DNA from 2 places in the Burkholderia sp. THE68 genome. Region 2 is predicted to be linked to the other one. Evidence: riboswitches for the same ligand, from Rfam matches in the RefSeq annotation. Region 2 holds a riboswitch; the other holds the start of a gene.

Region 1 (6,944 bases), 1.3 Mb from region 2:
TTCGGCAGGTTATCGACCATCCACAGGCGAAACGCCTCGAAACGCCCCGAGCGCTGCGCGACGTTGTAGAGCAGGATCGCGGCGAAGACGATCCACATGACCGGCCAGAGCGCGAACACGGCGCCGGCCGCGACTGAATCGAGCGCGAGCCCGACCGGAAAATGCCAGCCGGCCACGGCGATGACGAGCGCGAGAGTCAGGCCCGCGAGCGACGCCTGCCACGCCGGGCGGCGCGCCCAGCCGAGCAGCACGAGCACGAGGATGATCGGCAGCGCGGCCACGATGAACGAAGTGAGCAGGGAATGGGCGATCGGGGTGAGTAGCTGATGGAACATCGGGGCTCCTTGCGGGCGTCATGAGCGAGAGCGCGTGACGTTCGATGTTCAGCAGCAGGCTGCGACCGGCTTAAGCATCCGCATAACGCGCACACTAAGAATAGGGCGCGAACGGCCTGCGTCAAGGCGCGAATGCCGATTCATTGCGTCACGCCCGGAGCGCCCGGGCGTGACGGGACGCGCCCGAGGCGCGCGATCAGCTTTTGGCGATGGCCTCGGGCGTGGGGCTATCGCGCTGGACGGCGGGCGTCTGTCTGAACACCCACACCGTCAACAAGCCGAGAGAAGCGAGCATCCACAACAGGAAAAACGCAAAGGCCATCATGTCCGATCCCCCGATACGGAAAGTCGCTCTCGCGACGTGGTAATTGGGGAACTAGATAGCCAGAACCGTGCCAATCGTCTGGCGAAATCCGCCGACGCCTTGTCGGATAAGGAAAGTGTCCGGCCGCACAATCGCGCGGTGACGGCTCAATCGCCGGTTCGATCAGAAAATGTTGCAGTGATGTTACGAGTCAATGCGCAAACTCGTCATTTGTCTCATCCGATGCAACATGCCGTGGCGCGCCTCAATGCCCGTGGCCGCCGCCTCCGCCGTGCCAGCCTCCACCTCCGCCTTGCCAGCTACTGCCGCCGCCGCCGTGCCATCCGCCGCCGCCGCCATGCCAGCCGCCACCATGCCAGCCGTGGCCGTGCCACCCGCCGCCCCAGCAGCAACCGCCGCCGCCCCAGTATCCGAAGCTGAGCGAAACCGCGGGATAACCGTAGCCATATCCGTAACCGTAGTAGGCCGGATAGGCGGCATAGGGCGGATAGTAGGGGTATGAATACGGAACCGTCTGGTAGTAGTCCGAATACGGCGACCCGACCGCATATTCGTATTGCGGCGGGAGCGTCGCGCTGCCTGTGAATGTTGCCGCCGTGCCGGACGCCCCCTGCGCGGGCACCACGAATTCCCGCTGCGTATACGCCGTATTGACGACGGGATAAGGCGGATAGGCCGGATAGCCGTAAGGGTAATAGCACCCGCTGACGATGAGCCCGGCGGCGAGCGCAACGGCCGCCTTTCCAGGTCCGATAATGCTGCGAGCGGAAATCATGGTACTGCTCCTTGCGATACGGCTTGCCGGACTCTTGAATCGGATGAGGGGAGAACGGGTCCGTTAAGAAGCAGCTTAGTCGAACGATGTCGTCAGTCGTTGCGCGTAGTGTGACAAAGCATTACCGGCGCACGTTTACGTATCAGAAATGAAACAACGAGGCGAAATCGCGGCGAAGCGAGCGTGCCTCGCCGCCCGAAACCCGGTCCCGCTACTTGCCGACCTGATTGCCGATCACCCCGCCGACCGCCGCGCCGCCGAGCGTCGACAGCGCGCTGCCGCCGATCACCGCGCCGCCTGCCGCGCCCACACCCGCGCCGATGGCCGTATCCCGTTGACGCGCGGTCATGTCGCCGCAAGCGGTCAGTCCTCCGAGAAACGCAACGACCATTGCGGCGGCGCCGATCTGTTTGATGGTTTTCATGTCGACTCTCCAATTCGATGATGAAGTGAATCGGCGGCGGTTCGTCACGACGTTTTCGCCGGTTCGCTCGTTGCTCAGCAGGAAAAGTGCCTGAATCGTCAGATGAACCACACAACGAGGCCCGACAAGGCTTTGCGCCCGACGCACATAAAAAAACGGCCTGCCGCACGCATCGTGCGACAGGCCGTTGTCAGCCATCCGGAAGCATCAAGTCGGCTGGTAGATCTCCGAGCCCTTCTTCACGAACTCGATCGCCTTCGTCTCCATGCCCTTGGCGAGCGCCTCGTTTTCGCTCAGGCCCTGCTTCGCCGCAAAATCGCGCACGTCTTGCGTGATCTTCATCGAGCAGAAGTGCGGGCCGCACATCGAGCAGAAGTGCGCGACCTTGGCAGAGTCCTTCGGCAGGGTTTCGTCGTGGAATTCGCGCGCCTTGTCCGGATCGAGACCGAGGTTGAACTGGTCCTCCCAGCGGAATTCGAAGCGCGCCTTCGAGAGCGCGTTGTCGCGCACCTGTGCGCCCGGATGGCCTTTCGCCAGATCGGCTGCGTGCGCCGCGAGCTTGTAGGTGATGATGCCTTCCTTCACGTCGTCCTTGTTCGGCAGGCCGAGGTGTTCCTTCGGCGTGACGTAGCAGAGCATCGCGGTGCCGAACCAGCCGATCATCGCCGCGCCGATGCCCGATGTGATGTGGTCGTAACCCGGCGCGATGTCCGTCGTGAGCGGTCCGAGCGTGTAGAAGGGCGCCTCGTCGCACCATTCCAGTTGCAGGTCCATGTTCTCCTTGATGAGCTGCATCGGCACGTGACCGGGGCCTTCGATCATCACCTGCACGTCGTGCTTCCACGCGACTTGCGTCAGTTCGCCGAGCGTCTTCAGCTCGCCGAGCTGCGCTTCGTCGTTGGCGTCGTAGATGGAGCCGGGGCGCAGGCCATCGCCGAGCGAGAACGAGACATCGTATTGCTTCATGATCTCGCAGATGTCTTCGAAGTGCTCGTAGATGAAGCTTTCCTTGTGATGCGCGAGGCACCACTTCGCCATGATCGAGCCGCCGCGCGACACGATGCCGGTCATCCGGTTGGCGGTCAGCGGCACGTATTGCAGGCGCACGCCGGCGTGGATCGTGAAGTAGTCGACGCCTTGCTCCGCCTGCTCGATGAGCGTGTCGCGGAACATTTCCCACGTCAGGTCTTCGGCTTTGCCGTTGACTTTTTCGAGCGCCTGATAGATCGGCACCGTGCCGATCGGCACCGGCGAATTGCGGATGATCCACTCGCGCGTCTCGTGGATATGCTTGCCGGTCGACAGGTCCATCACCGTGTCGCCGCCCCAGCGGATCGCCCAGGTCATCTTGTCGACTTCCTCGCCGATCGAGGAGGTCACCGCCGAATTGCCGATGTTCGCGTTGATCTTCACGAGGAAGTTGCGGCCGATGATCATCGGCTCGCTTTCCGGGTGATTGATGTTCGCGGGAATGATCGCGCGGCCGCGCGCCACTTCCTCGCGCACGAATTCGGGCGTGATTTCCTTTGCCGCGTCCTTGCCGAACGCCGCCGCGCCGAAGGCCTGACCCGGATGCTGGCGGCCCATCATCGCCGCAAGCTTTTCGCCGTTCGGGCCGCTCTGCCTCAGACTTTCGAGATATTCCGCGCGCCGCTGGTTCTCGCGGATCGCGATGTACTCCATCTCCGGCGTGATGATGCCTTGCCGCGCGTAGTGCATCTGCGAGACGTTCTTGCCGGGAATCGCGCGGCGCGGATGACGATGCAGATCCGGGAAGCGCAGTTCGGCCGTCTTCGGATCGGCGGCGCGCTCGCGACCGAATTCGCTCGACAGGCCGCTCAGTGCTTCCGTGTCGCCGCGCGCTTCGATCCACTTGCCGCGCAGCGCGGCCAGGCCGGAGCGGATGTCGATGTTCGCGTCCGGATCGGTGTACGGGCCGGACGTGTCGTACACATAGACGGGCGGATTTTTCTCGCCGCCGAAGCCGTCGGGGGTGTCGGATTGCGAGATTTCGCGCATCGGCACGCGAATGTCGGGCGTCGAACCTTCGACATAGACCTTGCGCGAGTTCGGCAGCGGCGCGATGGCGGCGGCATCGACGACGGCGTTCTCTGACAGGAACTTGGGGTTGGCATTCATGTGCTGTCTCTCCTGTGTGGGACGGTTTTATCCGGGCTCGACGCGGACGAACGCCGTCGAGCTCGGCTGATTCAGGAGCTAAACAGGGAGGAACGAGATGGAAAGGTACGGGTCCGGAAGAAGTGGCGTGGATGCTGAAGGCCTTGGAACCCGAACGCTTCCCTGCGCTGGCATTATCCAGATCAGGTTCAAAGGGTATTTCTCACCCACGCCGCACGAAGCGATTCAGACCGATGAAGCCGATTGAAGTCGCGATGTGCAACGCAGGACCCCCGCGTTAGCAGCCGACACGTTACACCGGGGCGTGGCGTCTTGGCAACCATTCGTAAAGTTGTGCGATCGCGTTGCGCGCTTACTGCATAATGTCGAGCGCCGCGGATTCCGGGTTTTCCCGGGGATCGTGCGGTCTCTCCTCGCGCACTCGCACTTCTTCGTTCCGCCATGCCGTTCAGTCTGGTCGTTGCCGCAGCGTCTTTCCCGGTCTCGTTTGCAGTCATCCGGCGCGCAGCCGTTGCGGAGTAATGCATGTCCGCTCTGCCGCCGCCGCGTCTGCCGTTCAGCTTTCCCGACCGTTTTCCGTTTCGTGCGCCGCGCTCCTTCAAGGGGCAGGTCGCGCTTGCGCTGGCCGTCGTCTATCTCGTGTGGGGCTCGACGTATCTTGGGATCCATCTGTCGCTCGAGTCGTTTCCGCCGCTCATGCTCGGCGGTTTGCGCAATCTGTGTGCGGGCGTCGGGCTGTTCGTGATAGCCGTGCATCGCAAGGCGGTGTGGCCGAGTGCGCGGGAAGTGCGCAATGCGGCGATCGTCGGGACCTTGCTGGAAGGTTTGTCGAGCGGGATGATGGCCTACGGCATGCGCACGGTGGGAACCGGCACGGCTGCGGTGATGGTCGCCACTGTGCCGCTTTTCGCGACGATCTTCACCGCGTTGAGCGGGCGCGGGGTTGCTAAGGGCGAATGGTTCGCGGTGGCGCTGGGGCTGATCGGCATCGTGCTGCTCAATCATGGCGATCCGTCGCCGAGTTCCACCGTCGGCACATTGGCGATTCTGTGCGCGGCGATCTTCTGGGCGGGCGGCGCGCATCTGGCGAGCCGTTTGCCGCAACCGTCCGATCTGTTGATGTCGACGGCCTTGCAGATCGGGCTGGGCGGTCTGATCGCGACGGGCATCGCGCTGGCGGCGGGCGAAAGGCTCACGCAGGTGAGCGTTGGCGCGGGGTTTTCGTTCGTGTATCTCGTGGTGATCGGTTCGATGGCGGCGTATGTCGCTTATAACTTTCTGATTCGGAATACGAGCACGATCGTCGCGACGAGTTGTCTTTATGTGAATCCGGTCGTCGCCGTCTTGCTGGGCGCGCTGCTGCTCGGCGAAATCATCACGCAGTGGACCGTTATCGCGACGGTCGTGATTCTGCTTTCGGTCGGGCTTTCGTTCTGGTTTGACTATCGGCGGCGCGGATTGGCCTGAGCCCGCCAGCCTTGTAAGAAACGCTTCCACCAAACGGCCGCCCGTATCGTGCGGAGCGGTCCGGCCGCGCTCGTTTTGCACCTCCCGAATAATTCCTCTAATGAATCGAGAAGCCTTGCCCAGCAAGGCTCGACCGGACGCGTGCCACGTCCGCGCACCGCATCGGGGCATGTCCATTGCTCAAGGCAGGCACTCGCATCGGCGGCGCTCTTGCGTCGTTCGATCGGGCAAGGAAGGGAAAAGAACCAGGGCCGGCGAACCAGACGCGAAATTCCGAGGACGTCCAGTCGCCCGGGCCCGGACAACAAGGTGTCGATCAAAACAAAGGAAGGTGGAACCATGAAGCTCATCCGCACCGCTGCCGCGCTTGCCGCCGTCGCCGCTTTGCTCTCCGCTTGCGGCGGAAGCTCCGACGATGTCGGCAAGGAAATCGGCGTCACCCCGGCGCAGGTCCATTTCATTCACGCGATCCCGAGCGGCCCGAACGTCGACTTCTACGACAACAGCAAGGTCCTGCAACCGAATCTCGCCTACAAGACGGTGACCAACTTCGCGAACATCGACACCGGCCAGCACAATTTCTCCTACGCGGCCGTGAACACGACGACGCAACTTGCCACCGACACGAGCATCTCGAACGCGGCGAAAGGGCATGAGTACACGGTGATCGCGCTGCCGGACGCGGGCTTCCTGCCGTCGATCGCGGTGATCGACGATCCGTTCGACAAGGGACTCCTGTCGAGCAGCGCACGCGTGCGCGCCTTCAACGCGTCGACGAACGCGCCGAACCTCGATATCTATCTGGTCGCGCCGGGGACGAGCATCGCGAGCGTCAGCCCGACGATGGCGGGCGTCGCCTACAAGAACGCCGTACCCGCGACGACGCAGGATTCCCTCTACGTCTCCGGCGGCGCGTATCAACTGATCGCGACCACGCCGGGCTCGAAGACGCCGGTCTACACATCGGCTTCGTTCGACCTCGCCAAGAACGCGGACTGGCTCGTGACGACGCTGCCGTCGGGCAACGCGCTCTCGCAACTGGTGCCGGAGAAGATTCGCGTGCTGGTCGCGCAGGGCGGCAACACGCAGCAGCCGGCGCTGGAATTGCCCGACACGCAATGACGCTTCACGCCTGAGAAAGCAAAACCCGGCGCGATCATCGGCCGGGTTTTTTATCGCCCGTCGCGCGCAATCACAACGCAAAAAATTCCCGCCACGCGAACGTGGCGGGAAGACAGGGAACTACATCAACGCTAAGGAACGCCTGAGCCTGAGTCGCCGCTTACTTGTGCTCCTCGGCGGAATTCGAAATGGCCTGACCGCCCTTCGAAATATCCTGGCCCGCACCCGAGACGGTGTTGCAGCCCGCGAGAGCCGCCGTGCCTGCAATCAGCAGTAGAGCGATGAGTCGAGACATGTTTATCCCCTTGGAGTTGAAATGCGTGACAGGAATCGGTTCGCGCATCGTGTCTGTGGTGA
Region 2 (9,954 bases):
CCACTGACTCGCGATGCGCCACACTCAATATCGCCGCCTTCGGCAACCGCTCGACGAGTGTGTTGTAGATATGCAGTTCGTTCTCGGCATCGAGCGCGCTGGTGGCTTCGTCGAGGAACACGAAGTCCGGCTTGTGCAGCAACACGCGCGCCGCGGCCAGCCGCTGTTGTTCGCCCGGCGAGAGACTCCGCGCCCAGTGCGCGCTTTCTTCCAGCCGGTCCGCATAAGACTCGAGATTGCACAGACGCAGGATTTCGCGCGATTCTTCGTCGCTGAACGTTCCGCCGGGCGACGGATACGAAAGCGCCGCGCGCAACGTGCCGATCGGCAGGTAGCTCATCTGCGGAATGAACATCATCTTCGCGTCGACGGGCGCATCGATGGTGCCGTCGCCGAACGGCCACAAGCCCGCGAGCGCGCGCATCAACGTGCTCTTGCCCGATCCGGACGGCCCCACGACGAGCCAGCGCGAACCCGGCTCGATCGACACGTTCGCCACGCGCGAGAGCGGCGTGCCGTTGGGCAGCGCGAGCACGAGATTGTTCGTCGTGAGCGAAGGCGTGCTCGTGTAGTGCAGGTTGATGCCGCCGTGCTCCGTCGCCGGCGACGTTTCCTCGCGGATATGCGTCGAGCGCATCACGCGCTTGAATTCGCGCAGACGATTGACGGTGGCGCGCCATTCGACCAACGTCGAATAACTGTTGATGAACCACGAAAACGAATCGCTGACCGTGCCGAACGCCGATGAAATCTGCATCAGCACGCCGAACGAGAACGCGCCGGCGAAGTAGCGCGGCGCGGCGACCATGATCGGAAAGATGATCGCGATCTGCCCATAGAAGCTCAGCACGAAGGTCATGCGCTTCGTGTACTTCATGATCATCCACCAGTTGTCCTTGATGCGGTGGAAGATGGTTTTCGCGTTCGCGGTTTCGGTCGCGATGCCGTCGTAAAACGCGATCTGCTCGGCGTTCTCGCGCACGCGGATCAGGCCGAAGCGGAAATCCGCCTCCACCTTCTGCTGCTGATAATTGATCGACACGAGCGGATGCCCGACCTTCTGGATGATGAGCGAGCCCGCGATCGCGTACAGCGCGGCGGCCCACACCATGTAGCCCGGAATGTTGATCGGCGTGCCGCCGAGCGTGATCGTCAGTGCGCCCGCGAGCGTCCACAGGATCGTGATGAAAGTGACGAGCGTGACGAGCGTCGAAAGCAGATCGAGCGACAGCGAGAGCGTCGTGGTCGCGAACGATTGCAGGTCGTCGGAAATACGCTGGTCGGGGTTGTCAGCAAGACGGTCGCGTTCGATGCGGTAGAACGCCTTATCGCCGAGCCATTGTTCGAGGAACTTGTTGGTGAGCCACTGGCGCCAGCGGAAACCGAGCATCTGACGCAGATACCGCCCATACACCGCAAGCAGAATGTAGGCGAAGGCGAGCCCGGTGAAGATCAGCAGCAGATGCGGGAATTCGGTGACGTTCTTGTTCTGGAGCGCGTTGTAGAACGACGCGCTCCAGCTGTTGAGCCGCACGTTGATATACACGACGGTCATGTTGATCGCGATGATCGCGACGAGCAGCCCCCACGCGAAGCCGCGCTCTTCTGACACCCAGTAGGGCTTGATGAGGCTCCATGCCGAGACTTCGTCGGCTTTTTGCTGCGTGCTTTCGGTACGAGTGTTGGTCATGAGCTTCCTGCTGGCGCACATCGAGGCGCCCGAATGTTATGTCCGCGGCCCGCAAATTGTTCCGGGGTTCTCTTAACGCTCACTTAATTTCGCGCGATCGTCCCGCGAACCATGTTCGCGGCATTGTGCCAGAGTGCCGCCGCGCACGATAAAAGCCGGGCAATCCCGGTTTGCAGCGGATTCGGCTTTCATGTTTTAATGATCCTCGACGAAACAGGGGTGCTTCGCGTGCATCGGTGGCCGGAACGGTCATCAGCGCGGCGAGGCTGAGAGAGACCCTTTGCACCCGATCCGGGTAATACCGGCGAGGGAAGTTTCCGGAGAACGCGCGAGCCTCGCGCCATTCCTCCAGTTTCTTCCAGTACCTTCTTTCCGCACGGCGCGTGGTTCCTGCGTCGAGCCGGTCTCTCTCAGCTGATTTCGTCCTCGTGATGTGGCGCCGCGCCAGCACGGTCGAGATCGCGTACTTCGTCTCCTCGTGCAGTGCAGCGCTACCGCTATGGAGACATCGAATTGAACAGGATCGAACAGGGCGACGCGCGCCGGCCGGACTTCGCGGTTATCGGCGGCGGGCTCGTCGGGCGACTCGTCGCCTGGCAACTCGCGGGCGCGGGGCATGACGTCGCGCTCTATGAACGCGGCGACGCGGCGGGCACGCAATCGGCGGCGTGGGTCGCTGCCGCGATGCTCGCGCCGCTCGCGGAAGCGGCGAGCGCGGAACCGCTAGTGGTCGGGCTCGGGGCGGCGTCGCTCGAACGCTGGCCGCGCCTGCTCGCGCAATTGCCGGAGCCGGTGTTCTTTCAGCGCAACGGCACGCTCGTCGTCTGGCACGGCGCCGACCGCGCCGAGGCGCCGCTCTTCGAGCGCCGCCTGCGCGCCAACTCGCCCGCCGATCTGCTTGCCGGCGGCTTCGTCAAGCTCGCGGGCGCGCAGCTAGCGCAGGCGGAGCCCGCGCTCGGCACGCGTTTCGCGCAGGGCTGGCTGCTGCCGAACGAGGGCCAGCTCGACAATCGCCAGGCACTCGCTGCGCTCGCTGCCGGACTGGCGGCGCGCGGCGTGTGCACGCACTGGAACACAGCGGTCGACGCTATGCCCGACGCGCGCTGGATCATCGATTGCCGTGGACTCGGCGGCAAGCCCGCGTGGCCGGCGCTGCGCGGCATCCGTGGGGAAGTCGCGCGCGTGCATGCGCCGGGTATCGGGCTGTCGCGGCCCGTGCGGATGCTGCATCCGCGCTATCCGCTCTACATCGCTCCGAAGGAAAACGATCTGTACGTGATCGGCGCGACCGAAGTGGAAGGCGAGGACATGTCGCCCGTGTCGGTGCGCTCGGCGCTCGAACTGCTGAGCGCCGCGTTCGCGGTGCATCCGGGCTTCGGTGAGGCGCGCATTCTCGAACTGAACGCGCATTGCAGGCCGACCTTGCCGGATCACCGCCCGGCGATCGTCTGGGACGGGGCGCGGACCTTGCGCGTGAACGGGCTGTATCGGCACGGCTTCATGATCGCGCCGGAAGTCGCCGACGCGGCCTGCGCGCTTGCCGGCGCGCTCATCGAGGGCGATGTCGCCGATGCCGACACCTTCGCCGATTTCCGCCGCGCCGCCCGCTGGCCCGAGCTGTTACAGGGCGAATTCGCGCTGGCGCCGGCGCTGTCGCATTGAGAAAGAGAACAGAGCCATGAACATCCATATCAATCAGCGCGCATTCGATTTGCCCGATGCCGCCACCGTCACCGAAGCGCTCGCCGCGTTCGGCGCGAAGCCGCCGTTCGCGGTCGCGTTGAACGGTCAGTTCGTGGCGCGCGGCCAGCACGCCACGAAAACGCTCGCTGCCGGTGACAAGCTCGACATCGTGTCGCCCGTCGCGGGCGGCTGAATTCCGAACCGAAGGATCGAACCATGACCACACAGACCGCCGACGTCCTCATGCTCTACGGCGAGGCGTTTCCGAGCCGCGTGCTGCTCGGCACGTCGCGCTATCCGTCGCTGCAATCGCTTTCCGACTCCATCGACGCCGCGCGGCCGGGGATGGTCACGGTCGCGCTGCGCCGCCAGTCGGAGACGGGCGAAGCCGGCTTTTTCGATGTATTGAAGCGCCACGGCGTCGCGCTGCTGCCGAACACGGCGGGTTGCCAGAGTGTCGACGAAGTGCTGACGACCGCGCACATGGCGCGCGAGGTTTTCGAGACGCCGTGGATCAAGCTGGAGCTGATCGGCGACGACTACACGCTGCAGCCTGACCCGATCGGGCTCGTCGAAGCGGCGGCGAAGCTGATCCGCGATGGCTTCAAGGTGCTGCCGTACTGCACGGAGGATCTGGTGATCGGTCGGCGCCTGCTCGATGCCGGCTGCGAGGCGCTGATGCCATGGGGCGCGCCGATCGGCACCGGCAAGGGCGTGACCAATCCCTACGGACTGCGCACGCTGCGCGAGCGCTTGCCGGACGTGCCGCTCATCGTCGATGCGGGGCTCGGCGTGCCGTCGCACGCGTGCCAGGTGATGGAATGGGGCTTCGACGGCGTGCTGCTCAATACCGCCGTTTCGCAGGCGACGTTCCCGCCGCAGATGGCGCGGGCGTTCGCGCTCGGCGTCGAAGCCGGACGCACGGCGTTCCTCGCCGGTCCGATGGCCGAGCGCGACAGCGCGCAGGCGAGCACGCCGGTCGTCGGCATGCCGTTCTGGCATCAGGACGGAGGCGTGGCATGAGCTTGCTGAATCGCGAAGTGTTCTGGCCGCCCGCGGACGAACTCGTCGAAGTCGCGGAGCGGATTCGCGCGCGTCTGGGCGACTGGCCGGTGGCCGAGACGCGCTGGCGTATCTGCCTGACCGCGCCGGAATCACCCAAAGTGAACGATCTGATCGTCTTCACCGAACCGCACGACGCGGACACCGGGCGGCTCGCGACCAGCGGCGCGGCGGTGCTCGAAGCGCACGGCGGGCGCGTTACGCTGCGGCGCGGCGACGAGCGTTTTGCGCTGGAAGGCGAATGGTCGGATGATTGGCTGGCCGCGCTCGCTGCGTTCCTCGACTGCAATTTCGAACCGCACGACGCGCTCACGCTCGCGCTTGCCTGGCGCGCCGGCGACGAAGACAAGGACGACGCCTGGCCCGTCGATTTCGCGACCTTTCCGCGCGTGACCGATTTGCCGCCCGCGCCCGAAGGCGGGTTTCCGGCGTGCCCGGATCGCCTCGGCCTCTATCCGGTGCTGCCGAGCGCCGAATGGGTCGAGCGCGTGCTCGAACTCGGCGTGCGGACCACGCAACTGCGCCGCAAGACGACCGACGCCGCGGATCTCCATCGAGAAATCGCACGTTCGGTCGAAGCGGGACGCCGGCACGACGCGCAGCTTTTCATCAACGATCACTGGCGCGAAGCGATCGACGCAGGCGCGTACGGCGTCCATCTGGGTCAGGAAGACGTCGAGACCGCCGATCTCGCTGCGATCGCGAAGGCCGGCCTGCGCCTCGGGCTTTCGACGCACGGCTATTACGAGATGTTGCGCGCGCTGCATTTCAAACCGAGCTATCTGGCGCTCGGCGCGGTTTTCCCGACCACGACAAAGGTCATGCCGACGAAACCGCAAGGTCTCGCACGACTCGCGCGCTACGTGCGGCTGCTGTCCGGCCGCGTGCCGCTCGTCGCGATCGGCGGAATCGACGCCAGGGTGATGCCCGAGGTGCTCGCGACGGGCGTCGCCAGCGCGGCAGTAGTGCGCGCGGTGACCGAGGCGCCCGACACGGCGTCGGCGGTTTCGGCTCTGCAACAGATGTTTGCAGGTCAAAGGTGAAAATTCCCAAAAACAGGAGGGCACCGACCTAGGCAAAGCACCGATTGCGCGCAGGCCCTATAATTCGGCGTTTTGCGTCTACGGAATCTCCTATCCAGTGCCTGCCTCTTCCGAGACTCTGTTAGAGCTGCGCGACGTCGATTTTGGCTACGGCGACCGGCTCATTCTGTCGGACCTGAACATGCGTTTCACGCGTGGGCAGGTGGTCGCGGTCATGGGCGGCTCCGGCTGTGGCAAGACCACGACCTTGCGTCTGATCGGCGGCCTCGTGAAGGCGAGCCGCGGTCAGGTAATGTTCGGCGGACAGGACGTTGGCGCGCAAACGCGCGAGGGTCTGTACGCGCTGCGTCGCAAGATGGGCATGCTGTTCCAGTTCGGCGCGCTCTTCACCGACCAGACCGTGTTCGAGAACGTGGCGTTCCCGCTGCGCGAGCACACCGATCTTCCCGAAGCGCTGATCCGCGATCTCGTGCTGATGAAGCTCAATGCCGTCGGCCTGCGCGGCGCGCGCGATCTCGCGCCGTCGGAGATTTCGGGCGGCATGGCGCGCCGCGTGGCGCTCGCCCGCGCAATCGCGCTGGACCCCCAACTGATGATGTACGACGAGCCCTTCGCCGGCCTCGATCCCATCTCGCTCGGCATCACCGCGAAGCTCATCCGCACGATCAACGACGCGCTCGGCGCGACCTCCATTCTCGTGACGCACGACGTGCCCGAATCGTTCGCGATCGCGGACTACGTGTATTTCATCGCCAACGGCGGCATCCACGCCGAAGGCACGCCGGCGGAACTGCGCGCATCGCAGGACCCGACCGTGCGCCAGTTCATCGACGGCACGCCGGACGGCCCGTTCAAGTTCCACTACGCGAGCACGCCGCTCGGCGCGGATTTCGGCATCGGAGGGCAGGCATGATCAGCGCGCTCGGACGCTGGGTGCTCGACGGTTTCGGCACCGCGGGCTACGCGACGCGCATGTTTGTGCGCCTCGTGCTCGAATTCTTTTCGCTGTTGCGCCGCCCGCGCCTCGTCACGAAACAGATCCACTTCGTCGGCAATTATTCGCTCGTCATCATCGCGGTGTCGGGGCTGTTCGTCGGATTCGTGCTCGGCTTGCAGGGCTATTACACGCTGAGCCGCTACGGCTCGGAACAGGCGCTTGGCCTGCTCGTCGCCCTGTCGCTCACACGCGAACTGGGCCCGGTCGTGACGGCGCTGCTGTTCGCGGGGCGCGCGGGCACTTCGCTCACCGCCGAAATCGGGCTGATGAAGGCGGGCGAACAGCTCACCGCGATGGAAATGATGGCGGTCGATCCGCTGAAAGTGGTCGTCGCGCCGCGCATGTGGGCGGGCATCATCGCCATGCCGGTGCTGGCGGGCATTTTCAGCGCGGTCGGCATCGTCGGCGGCTATGTGGTCGGCGTGATACTGATCGGCGTCGATCCCGGCGCGTTCTGGTCGCAGATGCAAGGTGGCGTGGACGTGTGGCGCGATGTCGGCAACGGCGTTGTCAAGAGCATCGTGTTCGGCTTCGCGGTGACGTTCATCGCGTTGTTTCAGGGCTACGAGGCAAGACCGACGCCGGAAGGCGTGTCGCGCGCGACGACGAAAACCGTCGTGTACGCGTCGCTCGCCGTACTCGGGCTCGATTTCCTGCTGACCGCACTGATGTTCAGCTAATGGACCAAGCGCAGGCGCCGGGCAATGGCGCGGGCGTTGTGAAGGGCACAGACCATCACGCGCCACCTGCGAAAAGATTCTCTTTGGGAAGACGATGAAAAAGACTGCTCTCGACTTTTGGGTCGGCCTCTTCGTGGTGCTCGGCTTCGTGGCGCTGCTGTTTCTTGCGCTGAAGGCGGGCAACATGAGCTCCCTGTCGTTTCAGCCAACTTACGCGGTGAAACTCAAGTTCGACAACATCGGCGGCCTCAAGGCGCGCGCGCCCGTCAAGAGCGCGGGCGTGACGGTCGGGCGGGTCGGCGGCATCGGCTTCGATGCGAACACCTACCAGGCCGTCGTGACGATCGATATCGACAAGCAGTATCAGTTTCCGAAGGACTCGTCCGCGAAGATCCTGACCTCGGGCCTGCTCGGCGAGCAGTACATCGGCCTCGAACCGGGCGGCGACGACCAGATGTTGAAGAACGGCGACACCATCACGATGACGCAATCGGCCGTGGTGCTCGAGAACCTGATCGGCCAGTTCCTCTACAACAAGGCGGCGGATTCCGGCGCCTCGAAATCATCGGCGGCGCCGGCAGCGCCCGCGCCCGCACCGGCTTTCCCCGGCGCGGCGAGCGCGATGGGCGCGTCGGGCGCGGCTCAATAAGGAGAAGAACATGCAGGCGATGGTGATGCGGCGCGCGATCATCGGGGCGGGCGCCATGGCGCTCGTCGGTTGCGCGACGGTGACGACGCCGACCAAGGGAGACCCGTTCGAGAGCTATAACCGGACGATGTTCACGATCAACGATACCGTCGATCAATACGCGTTCAAGCCGGTGGCGAAGGGTTATGTCTGGGCGGTGCCGGAGCCGGTGCGCAACAGCGTGACCAACTTCTTCTCGAATATCGGCGACGTGTATATCGCCGCGAACAACCTGCTGCAGTTGAAGATCGCGGACGGCGTGTCGGACATCATGCGCGTCGCGATCAATACGGTGTTCGGCGTCGGCGGTCTGTTCGACGTCGCGACCATCGCGAAGCTGCCGAAGCACGCCGGTGATTTCGGCCTGACGCTCGGCCACTATGGCATGCCGTCCGGCCCGTATGTCGTGCTGCCGCTGCTCGGGCCGAGCACCGTGCGGGATTCCGCTGGCCTTGTCGTCGACTATTTCGGCAATCCGCTCACCTATGTGAGCCCGGATTCGGTGAGCTGGGCGCTGTATGGCGTGAACCTCATCAATGTGCGCGCGAATCTGCTGGGCGCGACCGACGTGCTCGCCGACGCCGCGCTCGACAAATATTCGTTCGTACGCAACGCGTACCTGCAACGCCGTCAGTATCTGATCTCCGGCGGCGAGAATGATGCGCCGGATTACGGCGAAGCGCCGTTGCCGAACTATGGCGATACCGAAGGCGCGGCCCCAGCGGAAGGGGCGTCGCCCACAGCCGCCGCGCCGGCATCGGGCACGGCCGCTGCGCCTGCTCCCGCCAGCGGGCCCAGCAACACGGTGCCGGGCAATCAGTACGTTCCGCCGGCGGGTTTCCCTTCATTCCGCTTGCGTTGAGCGGGATTTCCCTAACGCGCGGTAACATATCTAACGTCATTTCTTACGATTTGAACGCTGTGCGGCCTGAACTCGGTTCAGGCCGCACGCTCAAACCGAAGCCATTTACTTTTGCAGGATCTGTGATGAAAAAACTTTTGCTTCTCCCCCTCTTCGCGATGTTCATGGCGGTCTGCGGCGCGGCGTCGGCGCAAAGCGTCGACTCGAGCGCGCCCGACGTGCTGATCAAGACGGTGACGCAGCAAGTCCTCGACGAAATCAAGTCGGACCCGAAGATTCAATCGGGCGATATCAACAAGATCACCGAACTCGTCAACCAGAAGATCCTGCCGTACACGGATTTCACGCGCACGACGCGCCTGGTGATGGGCCGCAACTGGAATTCGGCGACGCCGGAGCAGCAGAAGCAGATCGTCGAGCAGTTCAAGATGCTGCTGATCCGCACATACTCGGGCGCGCTCGCGCAAGTGCGCAACCAGACGGTTCAGTACAAGCCGTTCCGCGCGAATCCGGACGACACGGACGTCGTGGTCCGCTCGGTCGTGATGAACAACGGCTCGCCGGTCGAACTCGACTATCGTCTGTACAAGACGGCGCAAGGCTGGCGCGTGTACGACATCAACGTGCTCGGCGCGTGGCTCATTCAGGCGTATCAGCAGCAGTTCAACGAGCAGATCTCGCAGAACGGCGTGGGCGGTCTGCTGCAGTTCCTGACGCAACGTAACCAGCAACTCGCAGGCGGCAAGGCATCGTGAGCACGCCAGCCACGGGCGGCCGTTTCCAGACGGCCGCATCGCTGACCCACGAGAGCGCGAAGGCCGCGCTCGATTCGGGTCTGTCGCGCATCGCAGCGGGCGCGACCGAAGTCGATTGCGCACCGCTTACGCAGTTCGATTCCTCCGCGCTCGCCGTGCTGCTCGCATGGCAGCGCGCAGCGTCCGCGCGCGGCGCCGCACTGGGCGTCGTCAACCTTCCTTCCGGGCTCGTGAGTCTTGCGCGCGCCTACGGCGTCGATACGCTCCTCTCGTTCCGACATTGATCCTGTTCTGTCTCCGCGCAGAATCGCGGCAGCACGCTTCGCTGCCGCAATCAGGATCGCTCCGAAGTCGGCCCCAGCCGCTTTGCCCTATAATCAAACGTTTTTTTCGGGCCTGTACCCGGCCCTTTTTGTCTGAGTCCGGGTCCGTCAAGCGAATCCGCACAATCGAGGCGCGGCCGTGTCAGGCGCGCGCACTGTCCACATGTCAGC

Evidence for each region. Region 2 has a riboswitch for thiamine pyrophosphate ahead of BTHE68_RS11660 (FAD-dependent oxidoreductase). Riboswitches for the same ligand answer to the same signal wherever they lie in the genome.
Region 1: it holds a riboswitch for thiamine pyrophosphate, as region 2 does, so the genes downstream of both, thiC (phosphomethylpyrimidine synthase ThiC) here and BTHE68_RS11660 (FAD-dependent oxidoreductase) in region 2, are expected to answer to the same signal.

What each region holds. Positions count from the first base shown of each region.
Region 1 is NZ_AP022315.1:932,124-939,067, forward strand. It holds gene BTHE68_RS04380 (L-lactate permease) at 1-335, opposite strand, end outside; gene BTHE68_RS37140 (hypothetical protein) at 532-660, opposite strand; gene BTHE68_RS04385 (hypothetical protein) at 905-1,435, opposite strand; gene BTHE68_RS04390 (YMGG-like glycine zipper-containing protein) at 1,647-1,826, opposite strand; gene thiC (phosphomethylpyrimidine synthase ThiC) at 2,067-3,998, opposite strand; TPP riboswitch at 4,140-4,282, opposite strand; gene BTHE68_RS04400 (EamA family transporter) at 4,524-5,465, shown strand; gene BTHE68_RS04405 (DUF4397 domain-containing protein) at 5,805-6,587, shown strand; gene BTHE68_RS04410 (entericidin A/B family lipoprotein) at 6,748-6,882, opposite strand.
Region 2 is NZ_AP022315.1:2,458,138-2,468,091, reverse strand. It holds gene BTHE68_RS11665 (ABC transporter ATP-binding protein/permease) at 1-1,690, opposite strand, end outside; TPP riboswitch at 1,896-2,020, shown strand; gene BTHE68_RS11660 (FAD-dependent oxidoreductase) at 2,204-3,352, shown strand; gene thiS (sulfur carrier protein ThiS) at 3,369-3,566, shown strand; gene BTHE68_RS11650 (thiazole synthase) at 3,590-4,396, shown strand; gene thiE (thiamine phosphate synthase) at 4,393-5,478, shown strand; gene BTHE68_RS11640 (ABC transporter ATP-binding protein) at 5,576-6,391, shown strand; gene mlaE (lipid asymmetry maintenance ABC transporter permease subunit MlaE) at 6,388-7,155, shown strand; gene mlaD (outer membrane lipid asymmetry maintenance protein MlaD) at 7,250-7,804, shown strand; gene BTHE68_RS11625 (MlaA family lipoprotein) at 7,815-8,705, shown strand; gene BTHE68_RS11620 (MlaC/ttg2D family ABC transporter substrate-binding protein) at 8,831-9,460, shown strand; gene BTHE68_RS11615 (STAS domain-containing protein) at 9,457-9,744, shown strand; gene BTHE68_RS11610 (ABC transporter ATP-binding protein) at 9,947-9,954, shown strand, end outside.